DNA from 2 places in the Rahnella sp. Larv3_ips genome. Region 2 is predicted to be linked to the other one. Evidence: predicted binding sites of a transcription regulator. Region 2 holds the regulator's gene; the other holds the start of a gene.
What was found. Region 2 encodes LexA, which represses DNA repair genes until DNA is damaged. Its sites were predicted from a motif close to TNCTGTATGTACATACAGNA; they were not measured.

Region 1 (7,568 bases), on a different contig from region 2:
CATTGAAGGAGTTCGCGCCATTTAAAGCCAGGCTACCCACACCCTCTTTATTAACGGAAGAGGCATTAGTTATTGCCCCATTAACAATGATCTTGTTATTTGTTCCATCTTCAAATGTTAATTTTTTCCCGCCGCCATTAATCGTCCCATTCAGCGTAAGTTTTGCGCCGTAGGTGCTGTCATTGGTAATATTCAGGTTGTTGCTGGTGGTGATTTTCGAATCAATCGTCGCGTTAATACTGTCCAGGAGAGAAATCAGCGAGTCAGAGCCGAGATTATCGAAATTCAGTGTGCCGCCGGAAATGCCAAAATTCGACATAGCGGAAATGTCGGTTGACGCAATGGAAAGCGAGCCAATCGTGTTGGTGGACGTTCCGAGGGAAACTGTTTTTCCATCAATCTTAACAGCATCATTATTAATAAAGTTAACACTGGTCCCTGCGCTATTTGGCACCAATGATAATGACCAGTTTGATGCTTCACTCCAGTTGTCATCAGCCGCACCGGTCCAGTCGGCAGATGCACCATAGGCAGAGCCGCCCAAAAGCAATGCGCCGCCACCCAGAATACTGATCAGAGTATTACGGGTTATGTTTTCAGAACCAGTAAAGGCATTATTCATATTGTTGTGCTGCATTGATTTACAAGCAGACGACAACTCTTTATATAGTTTTTTTAATATAAAGACTTTTTCACATTTTCTTTTCATTTGATTCCGATCCTATTCTGTTTTTTTGCTGACATGCCTTCTGTAATAAAACAGAATAAGATAGCAAAACAGAAGATAGTGATTGCCGATTGATTTACGAGTTGAATAACAGAAGGATCTATCGTGCAATGACGATAGATTAATTCCTTCAGTAATTAACGACTATTTGAAGTAGTTCCTTTACTGCGCAGGGTTCCATACGTTTGATTCTTTACATCTATCGGTTATTTCTAAAAGCTCTACAAAATGACTGTCATCAAGTGATTTTTTATTATATATCATATAAAAATCTACTGGCTCAGGCTCATATAAACACTCGAGTACTTTAAAATTAAAGCTGGTTGCAAATTTATCCGCAAACCATTTAGGAACAAAACTCACAATATCCGAGGTTTCAACAATGCTGGCATTCACGAACATCGAGCCGCTGCTGAACAAAAAATTGCGACTACTAAAATAATTCTGAATATCAGCCTGGGTTTTCTTAAGCCCATCAGAGTTTACGTTCAGGAACGTAGACTTCTCAAATTGCATCTCTTCCGGACTTAATGTCGTTCCTAATCGCGGGTGATTCTTTCTGCAAATAGGCACAGCCTTTTCAGTCAAAAGATGTTTTGAAATCGTAGCGAACGAATAATTTTGCTTTATATCAAATACAATATCCGCCTTTCTGTATGTCAAAATATCTTCAGCGCTGTTCTCGGTTAAATCCGCACTGATATGAACAATTTCACAATTCAGCCCTGCATTATCCACTGCGGTATAAATGGCAGGCAATAATCTCAATGCAACATAAGGCGTGGCATGAATAACTATTTTTTTCTTTGCCATGACGTTGGAAAAATCGTTCAAACTTCCCAATAACTGCTGAAGGTTGAAGTTCGTGTTCAAATGCACGTGCAAGTCTTTTGCGGTTTTTGTCGCATCTAACCCGTTTCCGCTACGGATAAACAATGCGTCAGAGAAGAAATCGCGGAGTCTGGTCAGCGACTGACTGATCGCGGAAGGACTCACATTAAGAACTTGTGCGGCTTTCGTGACGCTTTTGTAGGTAAACACGACTTCAAAAACCAACAGGAGATTTAAATCAAAACCATGCATTTTTTGGATATTAGAAATAAATTCTTTATTCACCATATGCCGTCTCAAACCCCTGTTCGATGTAGTTAAAAAAACGTCCAAAACCAAAGAATTTCATTGTGAAGCGTAGCAGAGTCTGCTCGCTGGGTTTTAACTTTGTTTTAGAGCGTTTGCTTAACGGAGTGCATAGTAACAACGCGTGCTTGAAATGAGCAAAGCACAAATACTTACATGCGATTAAGCTGTGCTAAATATCAAGTAATTCAAAAGAGTAAGAGATACTTTTAAGCAATTCGACCTGTCACTGATGCAGTAAATCTGCAAATACCCTCATGCAGACAGTGGTACCTGACGTGTTTTTTTATCCAGTTAAGCTGAGGTTATTGAGAAGTTTTAGAAACTGGCGTAACGGGACTTTTCTCAGCGGCCAGGCTTCCCGTCTGGCCGCTGCACCCGCATCACGCACGCACGATCGGCACATCGCTCCAGCGGGTGGTCCAGGCCGGTGAAAGCATGTCGCGCTTCATCTGCCAGCGCCGGTCGGTGCCCTGCCCGGCAAACCACAGCGTGCCTTTGCTTTTCTTATTGATGTCATCAAAAAGTGTCATCAGTGCATCGCTGTTGGGCCGGGGCGGAGACTCATCGAACAAATGCAGCTGGGCCACACCCTGGCTGAAAAAGTCACCCAGCATCACGCCCGCTTTTTGGTAGCGGTAGCCCTCTTTCCAGACGTTATCCAGGCAGCGTAACGCCGCTGAGATAATGTCGCGGGTATCCTGCGTCGGCGTCATCAGCCGGGTATTGGCGAGGTTGCCGTAATAAATGCCGCCGTTGTCGAAAGGGCTGGTTTTAATAAATACGCAGATTTGCCGGCAAAACTGATGCTCGCCACGCAGTTTTTCAGCCGCGCGGCTGGCGTGAAAACAGATGGCTTCGCGCATCTCCTGATAGGCGCTGACCCGAGTGCCGAAAGAGCGCGAACACACAATTTGCTGTTTAGCCGGTGCAAATTCTTCAAATCCGAGACAGGGTTCTCCGCGCAGTTCACGCACGGTCCTTTCCATCACCACGCTAAAGTTTTTCCTGATGTATCCCAGGTCGCATTCGGCCAGTTTGAGGGCTTTATCGATACCGGCATCATGCAGTTTTTTTGATGTCCTTCGCCCGATGCCCCACACCTCGTCAACGGGCAGAAGCGCCATCAGTTTACGCTGGCGTGCGGGATCAGACAGATCAATCACGCCCTCGGACTGAGTCCACTTTTTGGCAGCATAATTGGCGAGTTTTGCCAGCGTTTTGGTCGGCGCGATGCCGACGCCGATCTTCAGGCGGGTATGCTGCCCCACGGTCTGCCGTATCTTTTTGCCAAATGCGTGCAAATCCGTGTTGTGAGGTAACTCGCGAAGATCGAGAAAGGCTTCATCAATGCTATAAATTTCAATCTGTGGACAGATCTGCTCGAGCGTATCCATCACGCGCTGGCTCATATCTCCGTAAAGTTCATAGTTACTGCTGAACACCACCACGTTATGTTGCTGAAAAATGGCTTTTTGTTTGAAGTATGGCGCGCCCATTTTTATGTTGAGCGCTTTCGCTTCCGCAGACAGTGCGATCACGCAGCCGTCATTGTTGGAAAGCACCACGACGGGTCTGCCTTGCAGATCGGGCCGCCAGGCCACTTCGCAGCTCGCGTAAAACGAGTTCACATCAGCGAGTGCGTACATTGCGATGCATCATGCTGATAACAGTTGTCACCACGCCGACAATCTCGACTTCTCGGTCCTCATTCAGAGGGATCGGCGCATAAGCCGGATTTTCAGCGCGCAGATGAGGAAAAGGATGAAGCATCAGCCTTTTGACGGTGAATTCCCCATCGAGGCTGGCCACAACAATATCATTGTGGGCAGGCTTGAGGCTGAAATCGACCAGCAGCATGGAACCATCGATAATCGCCGCGTCCCGCATAGAATCCCCGGACACCTTAAGCACATACGTAGAGGAAGGATGGGCGATCAGATGTGCCACCAGATCGATCCCTTTCTCCACATAGTCGGCAGCCGGGCTGGGGAAACCTGCTGAAATATTGTTTAAATACAAAGGAATATTCGTTTTTTGCTGCCGCGTGGCTATCTTGTAAAGCATCATAAGGGGTTCTCACATCAATTACTGTGTTTATATACAGTATAGTTGATGAGATTTTCAGATCAATGCTCCCGGCGTGGATAAACCCCCGCTCCTCTCGTTCGCAAGACTATCAGCTTGATCTCACTAAAAAGATAATCAGCGCCTTTTTCGCATAGCAACGCTTTCCGCACCCTGCTCTGGCAGACGCCATGTAGTCTCAGCCATGCGTGCCCGGCATGACGTTATTGTCAGCTGAACGCCCTATTCATGAACTCAGTTCATAGAGTCTATCCGTTTACACGCCATTATTTATTAATGGATTAACGCTACTCTTCATTCATCACCGCGATATGTCATCGCCTGTGATTCACCTAAATCGTGAGGAACTGAACAATGCAAAAACGCTATCTCGGTAATTCAGGGCTTGAAGTCTCAGCGCTCGGCCTGGGGTGTATGGGGTTGAGCCACGGCTACGGCCCGGCGACAGATACCCGCGAGGCTGTCGCGTTAATCCGTGCCGCCGTTGAGCGCGGCGTGACATTTTTTGATACCGCCGAAGTGTATGGCCCTTATCTGAATGAAGATGTCGTCGGGGAAGCCTTAAAACCGTTTCGCGACCGGGTCGTTATTGCAACCAAGTTTGGCTTCACCTTTGGCGACGATAATAAACAGCAGAATTTAAACAGCCGCCCGGAGCATATTCGTCAGGCGGTTGAAGGTTCACTGCGTCGGTTGAAAACGGATGTTATCGATCTGCTTTATCAGCACCGTGTCGATCCTGACGTACCGATTGAAGAGGTGGCTGGGGCGGTAAAAGACCTGATTGCCGAAGGGAAAGTGAAGCATTTCGGGTTGTCCGAAGCGGGTGTTGAAACCATTCGCCGGGCTCATGCGGTTCAGCCGGTGACGGCACTGCAAAGTGAATACTCCATGTGGTGGCGTCAGCCTGAGCAAGAGATTTTACCGACGCTTGAAGAACTGGGCATTGGCTTCGTGCCGTTCAGCCCGTTAGGGAAAGGCTTTTTGACCGGGGCCATCAAAACGGGTACCACCTTTGGCGAGGATGATTTCCGCAGCATAGTGCCACGTTTTGCCGCTGAAGCGCTTGAGGCCAATGAACACCTGACGGTCTTGCTGTCCGGACTGGCGGCAGAAAAACACGTTACCTCCGCGCAAATTGCACTGGCCTGGTTACTGGCGCAAAAACCGTGGATTGTTCCTATCCCCGGCACCACTAAGCTGCATCGTCTGGAAGAGAACATGGCCGCAGCCGACGTGGTGCTCTCACCGGATGATTTGCAAAAAATCTCGCAGGCTCTGGACTCGGTCAACATTACCGGCGAGCGCTATCCGGCGGCATTGCAGGCGCGGGTCGGGCGTTAAGCCATCTGACCGGCGGTTTCTCGCAGATTCCGCCGGTCATTCATTCTTTGTAACGCAGCGCATCAATCATCAGTGCGAAAGCCGGTGGGTGCTGCTTGCGGCTCGGGTAATACAGGTAATAGCCCGGGAATGACGGGCACCATTCGTCGAGGATCTGGATCAGGGCTCCCGATTTAACCGCTTCTGCCACCAAATCTTCCGGCACACAGGCAATACCAAATCCGGACAACACGGCATCAATTCTTTCAGCCAGATGATTGAAAATCAGCTGCCCTTCGACCCTCACGCGCAACGGCTTGCCCTCTTTTTCAAACTCCCAGTGATATATGCCTCCGGCAGTAGGCAGCCGCATGTTAATACACCGGTGATCCTGCAATTCATGCGGCGTACGCGGGGTGCCGTAATCGCTGAAATACGACGGTGCGCCGACCACCACCATGCGCATGTCTCCCCCCATTTTGACCGCCACCATGTCCTTATCCACACTCTCGCCCAGACGAACCCCGGCATCGAACCGGCCATCGACGATATTTACGAAGCCGTTATCGACCACCAGTTCGACATTAATTTCCGGGTATTCCCACAAGAACGGTTTTAGCTTTGGCCACAGCAGAGTTTGGGCGGCATGTTCACCCGCAGAAATCCTGATATTGCCGGACGGGGCGCGGTTGCTCTGAAGAAGGGTGTCAAGTTCCTGCTCAAGATCGGCAAGGCGTGGCTCAAGACAGGCAATAATGCTCTCTCCCGCTTCCGTCGGGGCGACGCTGCGGGTGGTACGGGTGAGAAGACGAAGGTTTAACCGCTCTTCCAGCCCTTTAATCGCATGGCTTAACGCTGACTGCGAGACGCCCAGTTTACCCGCTGCTTTGGTAAAACTTCTCTCTCTGGCAACGACCAGAAAGACCTGAAGCTCATTGAAGTTTTCTTTTAGCATGGCGTATTCCTTAAAAAGCATGGCGGCAGAAGGTGGCACTCATGAAGTCAGTTCATGAACGCAGACAGTTTACCCCCGCAGGGCGATGTTATGCTTGTTTTTTATGAGGATTTTCGTGGGTTTACCCACAGAGGCCGGGTGAGCGCGAAAAAGCATTGCCGTGATGCCGCGCCCGTAATAATGAAAAAATACATTTGAAATTAGAATATATGAATTAAAAACAATTGATGGCATAAATACTTATTAGCTTATTTCCGCCAGCCTGGAAAATCATTATGAAATAACGCCCTCCGGAATAACGAATTAACTCCGCCCGGCTAATAACAGCCTGAATAAAAAGGTATGCTACTCGTCCATTCAGATAACGAGGCGGGATCGCTTCACATAATTAAGGTTTTTATGACTCCTCATATTACCCACGATGTCATTGAACATATCGCCCCGCGGGAAGTGATTATGCAGGCATGGAATGCGGTGGTGGCAGGCCTGCAATATTGCACTCAGGATACCGCCAGAGCGCGCTGGGCGCGACAAAGCTGGTTTGGAAAACACATGGAGTCGTCACCGGAACTTCTGGCCAGGCTGACGTTATTACAGAACTTCGTTAATTCAACCAAGCCATTGACGATTGCTTTTGATCCCCTTGCCAATATTCCCACCGCGATTGCGTATACTTATTCCCGGCGTCTCGATGATCCTTTACGTGTTCCCGCCATTTATTTAACCAGGAAATTCTGTACCGCACAGACCAATGACCGGGTGAAATATCTGATGAAAAACCGGAATAACAACGGCGTGCAGATTATTGCGTTGGCACACGAGCTTTCTCATCTGGTGATTGGCACCAACCGGAAAACGGGCAACTACTCTGCCGAGAAATATGCCCACGAGGCAAAAAACTTACGCGATAAAGATCCGCAATACGCGTTACATAACGCGGACAATTATGGTTTCTGTATAGAGATGTGTTCCTGATCCGATCCCGGTGTCAGTGCGCGTCGCCCGCCTGCCCACGCAAAAACGCCCTGACAGCGGGAAACCGCGATCAGGGCGTTATCGTCAGGTCATCAGGCCGCTTTGACGGCGCGTACCTTTTTGGTTTTTACCGCTTCTTCCGGCTGTTCTTCCATTTGCGCGTCTTCGGTATGCTCGTCTTGTGCATCAGCCTCTTCCGTCACGTCTGATTGAGCTGCGACGTTCGCCGGGGCACTTTCCGTTTCAGGCAGTTTACTGGTGCGCAGGATGTGCTGAACGGCGTCTTTCTGCTCGGCGAGGTGCATGGCGATGGTTTCCGCCAGCGCTTCGTCGATTTCAATATTGCTCTGTAACAGCCAGTCA
Region 2 (7,568 bases):
ATGCAGCGGCTCGCCGAAGTTCACATAACCCTGGCCGAGGTTGCGCAATTTACGCAGGCCATTGAGCATCTGGGTCAGGCTCTCTTTTTCTTTCGTCGCGCCGCGCAACTCTTTGGCGTAAGTGCCCACTTCCATCACGTGCTCGTAACCGATGTAAATCGGCACTAACGTAATCGGACGTGAACCGCCGCGCAGCATGGCCTGAATGGTCATTGCCAGCGTACCTGTTTTTGGCTCCAGCAGGCGTCCGGTGCGTGAACGGCCCCCTTCGACAAAGTATTCCACCGAGTAACCCCGGCTAAACAGTTCGCCCAGATATTCGCGGAAAACGGTCGAATACAGTTTGTTGCCTTTAAAGGTACGGCGAATGAAGAACGCGCCCAGACGGCGGAAAATCGGGCCGGCTGGCCAGAAATTCAGATTGATACCGGCAGCAATGTGCGGCGGCACCAGCCCCTGGTGATAAAGCACGTAAGACAACAGCAGGTAATCCATGTGGCTGCGGTGGCAGGGCACATACACGATTTCCTGTCCGTCTTGCGCTAACTGGCGGACGCGCTCGGCATTGTTGACGTTGATGCCCTTATACAGGCGGTTCCACGTCCAGCTCAGCACGCGGTCAGAAAGGCGCACGGCTTCATAAGAGAAGTTTGCGGCAATTTCTTCCATCAGTGCGATAGCGTTTTGCTGGGCTTTTTCGTGAGAAATTTTCTTGCTACGCGCTTCGTCTTCAATCGCTTTTTCGATGGCTTTAGAGGCCAGCAGCTTATTGAACAAATCCTGACGGGCAGGAAGACGAGGACCGACGGCCGCCAGACGCAGACGGGAGAAGTGCATACGCGCCACGCGGGCCAGTTTCTGTGCGATGGTTTTATCCGTCCCGTGCTCGGTCGCCATGTAGCGCAACGAAACGGTATTGGAGAAACGGACAAAGCTGTCGCGGCCCAGCCACAATACGGCGAAGAATTTCTGGATCCCGTTCAGCACGCGCAGATGCGGCGTGTCCTGACCTTCACGGCCTGGTGCCCGGCCGAACATCACCGAGACCGGCAACATCTGAATGTCTAATTCCGGGTTATTGCGGTGCAGGTCCAGATAGTCATGGAACAGCTTTACGGATTCCTGCTTCGGCGTGTAATACGAGAACACGCGCGGGCCTTCCGCGATAAACACGTGGCTTGGCAGCAGCGTTCCGTCGATATCCAGCGGGATCAGGGGATCGGGCAAATTCTGGGCGAGACACTGCGCACGCAGGGTCAGCAAATCTGCTTTGGAGTTATAAGGTAATACGTACAGGATCGGGCGCGTCGGGTCTAAGTGCAACTCGGTAACCGGATCTGTAGGTATGACTTTGCTCTTTACCAGCATCGAAAGCGGTAAATTCAATAATGTGTAATAAAGTCTACGCCAACCTGACATAAAAACGTGAAGCCTCTTGTTAGCCATTTCGCCGCAAGGATACCAGAAAGCTCAAATGAGATCTGTGGTGATGAGATACCATTAAACCGCTAAAATGCATCAAACACCCGAAGGACAACCCCTCAAGGATCAGTAACAGAATGGCGAACCAAGTCACTGGATTTACCCGAATTTATAAAGCAGCCGGTTACTCATGGAAAGGGCTGAAAGCGGCGTGGCAGAATGAAGCTGCCTTTCGTCAGGAAGCCAGCGCTGCTATCCCGTTAATTTTTCTCTCTTTCTGGTTCGATGTCAGCAGCATTGAACGCATCTTACTTATCGGCTCAGTGGTGCTGGTTTGCGTGGTCGAACTGCTCAACAGCGCCGTGGAATGTGCGATTGACCGCATCGGACCTGAGTTCCACGTTCTTTCTGGCCGTGCAAAAGATATTGGCTCGGCTGCCGTGCTGCTGACCATCATATTGGCGATTTTTGTCTGGGTCAGCATCTTTTGGCCGCGATGGTTCTGATTTGGAATCTGTCTTCCAGTAATCGTGCTTATGCACTGTTTTTATTCAATCTTAGGTTTTCATTGCCCGTTTAGCTGTATATACTCACAGCTAGACTGTATAAACAACCAGGGGGCGGAATGAAAGCTTTAACGACCAGACAACAAGAGGTCTATGACCTGATTCGCGATCATATCTCCACCACGGGTATGCCACCAACCCGCGCGGAGATTGCCGCTCGTCTTGGGTTCCGTTCCCCGAATGCTGCGGAAGAACATCTGAAAGCGCTGGCACGTAAAGGCGTGATCGAGATTGTTTCCGGCGCGTCACGCGGTATTCGTCTGCTGATGGAAGAAGAAGAAGGTTTACCGCTGATCGGCCGCGTTGCCGCCGGTGAACCTCTGCTCGCTCAGCAACATATCGAAGGGCATTATCAGGTTGATCCGGCGATGTTTAAGCCGAGCGCCGATTTCCTGCTGCGTGTCAGCGGTATGTCGATGCGTGATATCGGTATCCTCGACGGCGATTTACTGGCTGTTCATAAAACGCAGGACGTGCGTAATGGTCAGGTTGTCGTAGCCCGTATTGATGATGAAGTCACCGTGAAACGCCTGAAAAAACAGGGCAGCGTGGTGCAGTTATTGCCGGAAAACAGCGAGTTCCAGCCTATCGTGGTGGATTTACGTGAGCAGAATTTCAGTATTGAAGGGTTGGCCGTAGGCGTCATTCGCAACGGCGACTGGATTTAACCTTCGTACTTCGGGCTATCTCTGCGTTGGCTGCCTTCCCGAACCCTGGTCACATACTTGCGTATGCTCCCGGCGTTCGTTCAGTTGCCGCCTTGATGTAACTCGAATGACTGGGTCAAATTGTTGATCCAAAGGGTCATGTTTTTGATTTGCGGGTCGTGAGCCGCCTCTGACATACCGCTAAGCTTTAACGTTTCATCTCGTCGCCCCTCTCGGGGCGATGTCATTTACAGGCATATCCCGAACCTCCGGCATGAGATTCTCTATGCAACAACATTCCCTTCTGCAAAAGCTAAAACACACCTTTTTGAGCCCGACCGATAAAGCCCTCTGGATGCTCGCGCTACCGATGATTTTTTCTAATATCACCGTGCCGTTGCTGGGGTTAGTGGATACGGCAGTGATCGGTCATCTCGACAGCCCCGACTATCTTGGCGGCGTTGCGGTCGGTTCGATGATCACCACCTTCCTGTTTATGATGCTGCTCTTTCTGCGCATGAGTACCACCGGCATGACCGCTCAGGCGCTCGGTGCGCAAGACAACCTGTTGCTGGCCCGCGCGTTCGTACAACCCTTTCTTCTGGCCGTGCTCGCCGGTGTGGTGATTTTGCTTTTCCGCCATCCCCTGATGGAAGGCGCTTTTCACATCGTCGGCGGGAGCCAGTCTGTGCTTGAACAGGCGCGGCTTTTTCTGGAGATCCGCTGGTACAGTGCCCCCGCGTCTCTGGCAAATCTGGTGATTTTGGGTTGGCTGCTTGGTATCCAGTACGTGCGTGGGCCGGTAATGCTGCTGATTGCCGGTAATCTGCTCAATATCGTGTTGGATCTTTGGCTGGTGATAGGGCTTGGCTGGAATGTCCGTGGTGCCGCCACGGCCACGGCCTGCTCAGAATATTTCACGCTGTTTATCGGATTGTTTTTGGTCTGGCGCGTGATGCAGCGCCGGGGCATCAGTCCTGCGCTGTTAACCTCTGCCTGGCGCGGTGATCTGCGGCGGCTGTTAAGTCTTAACCGCGACATTATGCTGCGCTCACTGCTTCTTCAGCTGTGCTTTGCCTCACTGACCATTCTGGGTGCGCGTCTGGGCAGCCAGATTGTGGCGGTCAATGCCGTGTTGATGAATCTTCTGACCTTCACCGCTTTTGCGCTCGACGGTTTTGCTTACGCCATTGAAGCCCATTCAGGTGAGGCGTTTGGTGCCCGCAATCGCGAAAAATTGCTCAATGTCTGGCGTGCCGCATGCCGTCAGGCCGGGCTGGTCGCTCTGGCATTTGCACTGATATACGCGCTGACCGGTGAACAGATTATCAATGCGCTGACGTCATTACCGGAGCTGCGCCAGCTGGCCGATCGTTATCTTGGCTGGCAGATTGTTCTGCCGCTGGTGGCGGTGTGGTGTTACCTGCTCGACGGGATGTTTATCGGCGCCACGCGCGGAAGGGATATGCGTAACAGTATGGCGGTTGCTGCGCTGGGGTACGGGCTGACGCTGTTCACTTTGCCGATATTGGGTAACCACGCGCTTTGGCTGGCGCTGACGGTGTTCCTCGGATTACGTGGTATTGCACTGGGCTGGATATGGCACCGCTACTGGCAGCGCGACAGCTGGTTTTCATCGTCAGTTCACTGAATTAGCGGGCTTTTCAAACGGTGGGTAATCGCGGGTTGCCGTTATATCGTGCTTTGGAATAATCCTAATAATGGTTTTTATCCCTCCGATGGCAGGATAAATCGAAATTCTCTACTAACCTTTAAAGTGTTAAGCCCGAGCTGCAGCGGTAATCCGCAGCTCCACAACCCTAAGGTAACAGGAGATATTTTATGAATAAGGACCAAGCCGACGGTAACTGGAAGCAGTTTAAAGGCAAAGTAAAAGAAAAATGGGGCAAGCTGACCGATGATGACCTGACTGTCGTTGAAGGTAAACGCGATCAGCTGGTAGGGAAGATTCAGGAGCGTTACGGCTATCAGAAAGATCAGGCCGAAAAAGAGCTCAAAGATTGGGAATCAAGCAACAAATATCACTGGTAAAGCGCGACTCCCCCTCGCGTGTCAGTGACGTATCCTGAGATTTAGCTGCTCCTACCCGGAACGCTTCAGGATACGGGTACACGGATGTACCCAACTGCTTCACTGTACAAATTTGTGCAAAACATCCTTCACCTGAACATTTCACCCGCTAATGACCTTCCGCTTTAAACCCGACCCGTCAGCGTTTCTTCACCACAATTGAATGATCGTGATCGCAGTGATCGTGGCTTTCGCAGGTTTCAACGACTTTGCAGTCGCCGCACAAGCCATGCGCTTCGACCACGGAATGACGCAGTTCAAAACCCGAATCCAGTGCCAGTTTCGCTAAGCGTTCTTCGATGCCGTCAGTGGTTTTTTCGGTTACCAGCCCGCAGCGGTCGCAGATAAACAGCGCAGAGGTGTGGCTCGGCTCTTCGAAATGGTGGCACAGCACATAACTGTTGGCTGACTCGACCCGATGAATAAAGCCCTGTTCCAGCAGGAAATCCAGCGCCCGGTAAACGGTGGGCGGTTTAGCCTGTGGCTCGCTGACACGCAACAGATCCAGTAAATCATAGGCGCTGATCGCACCGGGTTGTTGCGCCATCAGACGCAGTACTTCCAGCCGCTGCGGGGTAAGGCGAACATTGCGCTGCTGGCAAAGTTCTTCAGCTTGTGAAAGTAATTTTTCCGGATTATTCAGGGTCATAGCAACGTTCTCTGAGCGCAGATGGGGGTCGATAAGCCACATCATGCGGCCATCATTGATTTTATCATGCTTCGGCCAAATCGACGAATTATGCGCCGTTCAGCCTGCCATCGCGTCCAGTGCCTTTTCCACATACAGATAGCCAATGCCCATAATTTGCTGCTCCCGGCTCAGCGTGCCCGGTGCAATATGCGTTGCCTGAGTTTTGACATGATCGGTACGGTCAAAAGGATTCAGGCCGCTTTGTGCGCAGACGGTTTTCAGCCAGGCATCACCAAAACCGCAACTGCGACCATAAAGATAAATGTGATTGATATTCAGAATGTTGAGGAAGTTATACAGGCTCAATCCCAGTGCGCGGGCGCCTTCCATCACCTGTTCGCAAATGGCGCTTTCGCCCTGATGATAGCGGTCGATCAGTTCCTGCGTTGAGGGCGTGCGGATGAAAGAGTCCGCAGGCTCGAGCAGACGTGCTTTTTTCTTTAATGCCGACAATGACGCCAGTGTTTCGAGGCAACCATACCGCCCGCAGGCGCAGCGGTCACCGTGAGGATCAACGATGGTATGGCCAATCTGTCCGCTGCCAAACAGATTGCCGCGATAGATTTTGTCGTTGATTACGAAAGAGGAACCAATGCCGTAATCGACATTGATCACGCAAAAATCCTGATGATTATTAGTATTTTGCCATTTCTCCGCCAGCGCAAGCATGATGCAATCATTATCCATCAGGATGTCGGTTTGCAGCTTTTCTTCCAGCAGATATTTAATCTCAATTTCACCGGTCCAGGGCGCCTGCGGCATCCGCTGTGACACGCCGGTGGTCGGATTGACCTGACCGTGGATCGCCAGCGCCAGCCGGATTTTCAGGCCGGGATAATTTTTCCGGTACTGATGAAAGCAGGCTTCGATTTGCGCCAGCAGCGCATCCGGCGTTTTGACTGAAATTTCCGTCATCTGATATCCACTCAGCGGCAAAACCAGCCTGCTGACCAGAATACTTTCGATGCGGTAAGGCGTGATATTCAGGCACAGCACGGCGCTGCCGTCGGTGGCTATCTGATAACTGCCGCCACCCAGCCCGCGCGTGTGTAAATTCACCGGACTGTGGATGATCAATCCGTCACGTTGCAGATCGTCGAGGATCTTGCTGACCGCCGGGATCGACAGACGGGAAAGCCTGGCAAGCGTGGATTTACTGGCATTTTTCTCTCGGTACAGCGGCGTCATCAGCACCTGTTTATTGAACTGGCGCAGCCGCAGATTATTCAACCCGACCTCGGACATTTACTCAACCCCGTTTACTGAATTGCGTGACCGTAGCAAATTCCCCGCCCCGGTACGCTGCGTAGAATCCCGGAATTGATATTTCAGACTGGCGTACTGAGGGGAAATCATGAGCACAGCAGTAAAAGTCTGGCAGGAAGCGGTCGAACTGCCGACCTGGCTGACAGGAAAGCAGGACACGCACCCGATGTTTCTGGCGCACCGGGTTTATCAGGGCTCTTCCGGTGCGGTCTATCCGTACGGCGTGACGGATACGCTGACCGGTGAAAAGGTCATGAAAACCTATCAGGCGCTGTATCTGGAAAATGATTATCTAAAAATCATGCTGTTACCGGAACTGGGTGGCCGTGTTCACCGCGCCTGGGACAAAATCAAACAGCGTGATTTTGTCTACTACAACGACGTCGTGAAACCCGCGCTGGTCGGCTTACTCGGGCCGTGGATTTCAGGCGGTATCGAATTTAACTGGCCGCAGCATCACCGTCCGACCACTTTTATGCCGGTGGATTTCACCGTACAGGCGCACGATAACGGCGCTCAAACCGTTTGGATGGGCGAAGTGGAACCGATGCGCGGCCTGCAGGTCATGACCGGTTTTACCCTCTTTCCCGATAAAGCGCTGCTGGAAATCAGTGCCAAAATTTACAACGGCAACCCGACGCCACGCCATTTCCTGTGGTGGGCCAATCCGGCAGTCACCGGCGGAGACGGTCATCAGAGCGTATTTCCGCCCGATGTCACCGCCGTTTTCGACCACGGTAAACGCGATGTGTCTTCCTTCCCGATCGCCACCGGCACCTACTACAAAGTGGATTATTCGGCGGGCGTGGATATCTCGCGCTACAAAAACATTCCTGTCCCGACGTCCTACATGGCCGATAAGTCTGACTATGACTTCGTCGGCGC

Region 1: umuD (translesion error-prone DNA polymerase V autoproteolytic subunit) is a predicted target of LexA. The motif match lies at 3,954-3,973, and genes of this name have one in related genera.

The regions. Positions count from the first base shown of each region.
Region 1 covers NZ_MJIB01000014.1:90,083-97,650, reverse strand. Annotated here, with positions in the region: gene ED901_RS17125 (autotransporter-associated beta strand repeat-containing protein) at 1-622, opposite strand, end outside; gene ED901_RS17120 (LysR family transcriptional regulator) at 890-1,846, opposite strand; gene umuC (translesion error-prone DNA polymerase V subunit UmuC) at 2,248-3,513, opposite strand; gene umuD (translesion error-prone DNA polymerase V autoproteolytic subunit) at 3,497-3,934, opposite strand; gene ED901_RS17105 (aldo/keto reductase) at 4,307-5,296, shown strand; gene ED901_RS17100 (LysR family transcriptional regulator) at 5,337-6,230, opposite strand; gene ED901_RS17095 (M35 family metallo-endopeptidase) at 6,573-7,205, shown strand; gene ED901_RS17090 (YebG family protein) at 7,298-7,568, opposite strand, start outside.
Region 2 covers NZ_MJIB01000003.1:507,722-515,289, reverse strand. Annotated here, with positions in the region: gene plsB (glycerol-3-phosphate 1-O-acyltransferase PlsB) at 1-1,419, opposite strand, end outside; gene ED901_RS02375 (diacylglycerol kinase) at 1,560-1,928, shown strand; gene lexA (transcriptional repressor LexA) at 2,048-2,656, shown strand; gene dinF (MATE family efflux transporter DinF) at 2,922-4,286, shown strand; gene ED901_RS02360 (CsbD family protein) at 4,478-4,687, shown strand; gene zur (zinc uptake transcriptional repressor Zur) at 4,866-5,375, opposite strand; gene ED901_RS02350 (ROK family transcriptional regulator) at 5,475-6,662, opposite strand; gene ED901_RS02345 (DUF5107 domain-containing protein) at 6,772-7,568, shown strand, end outside.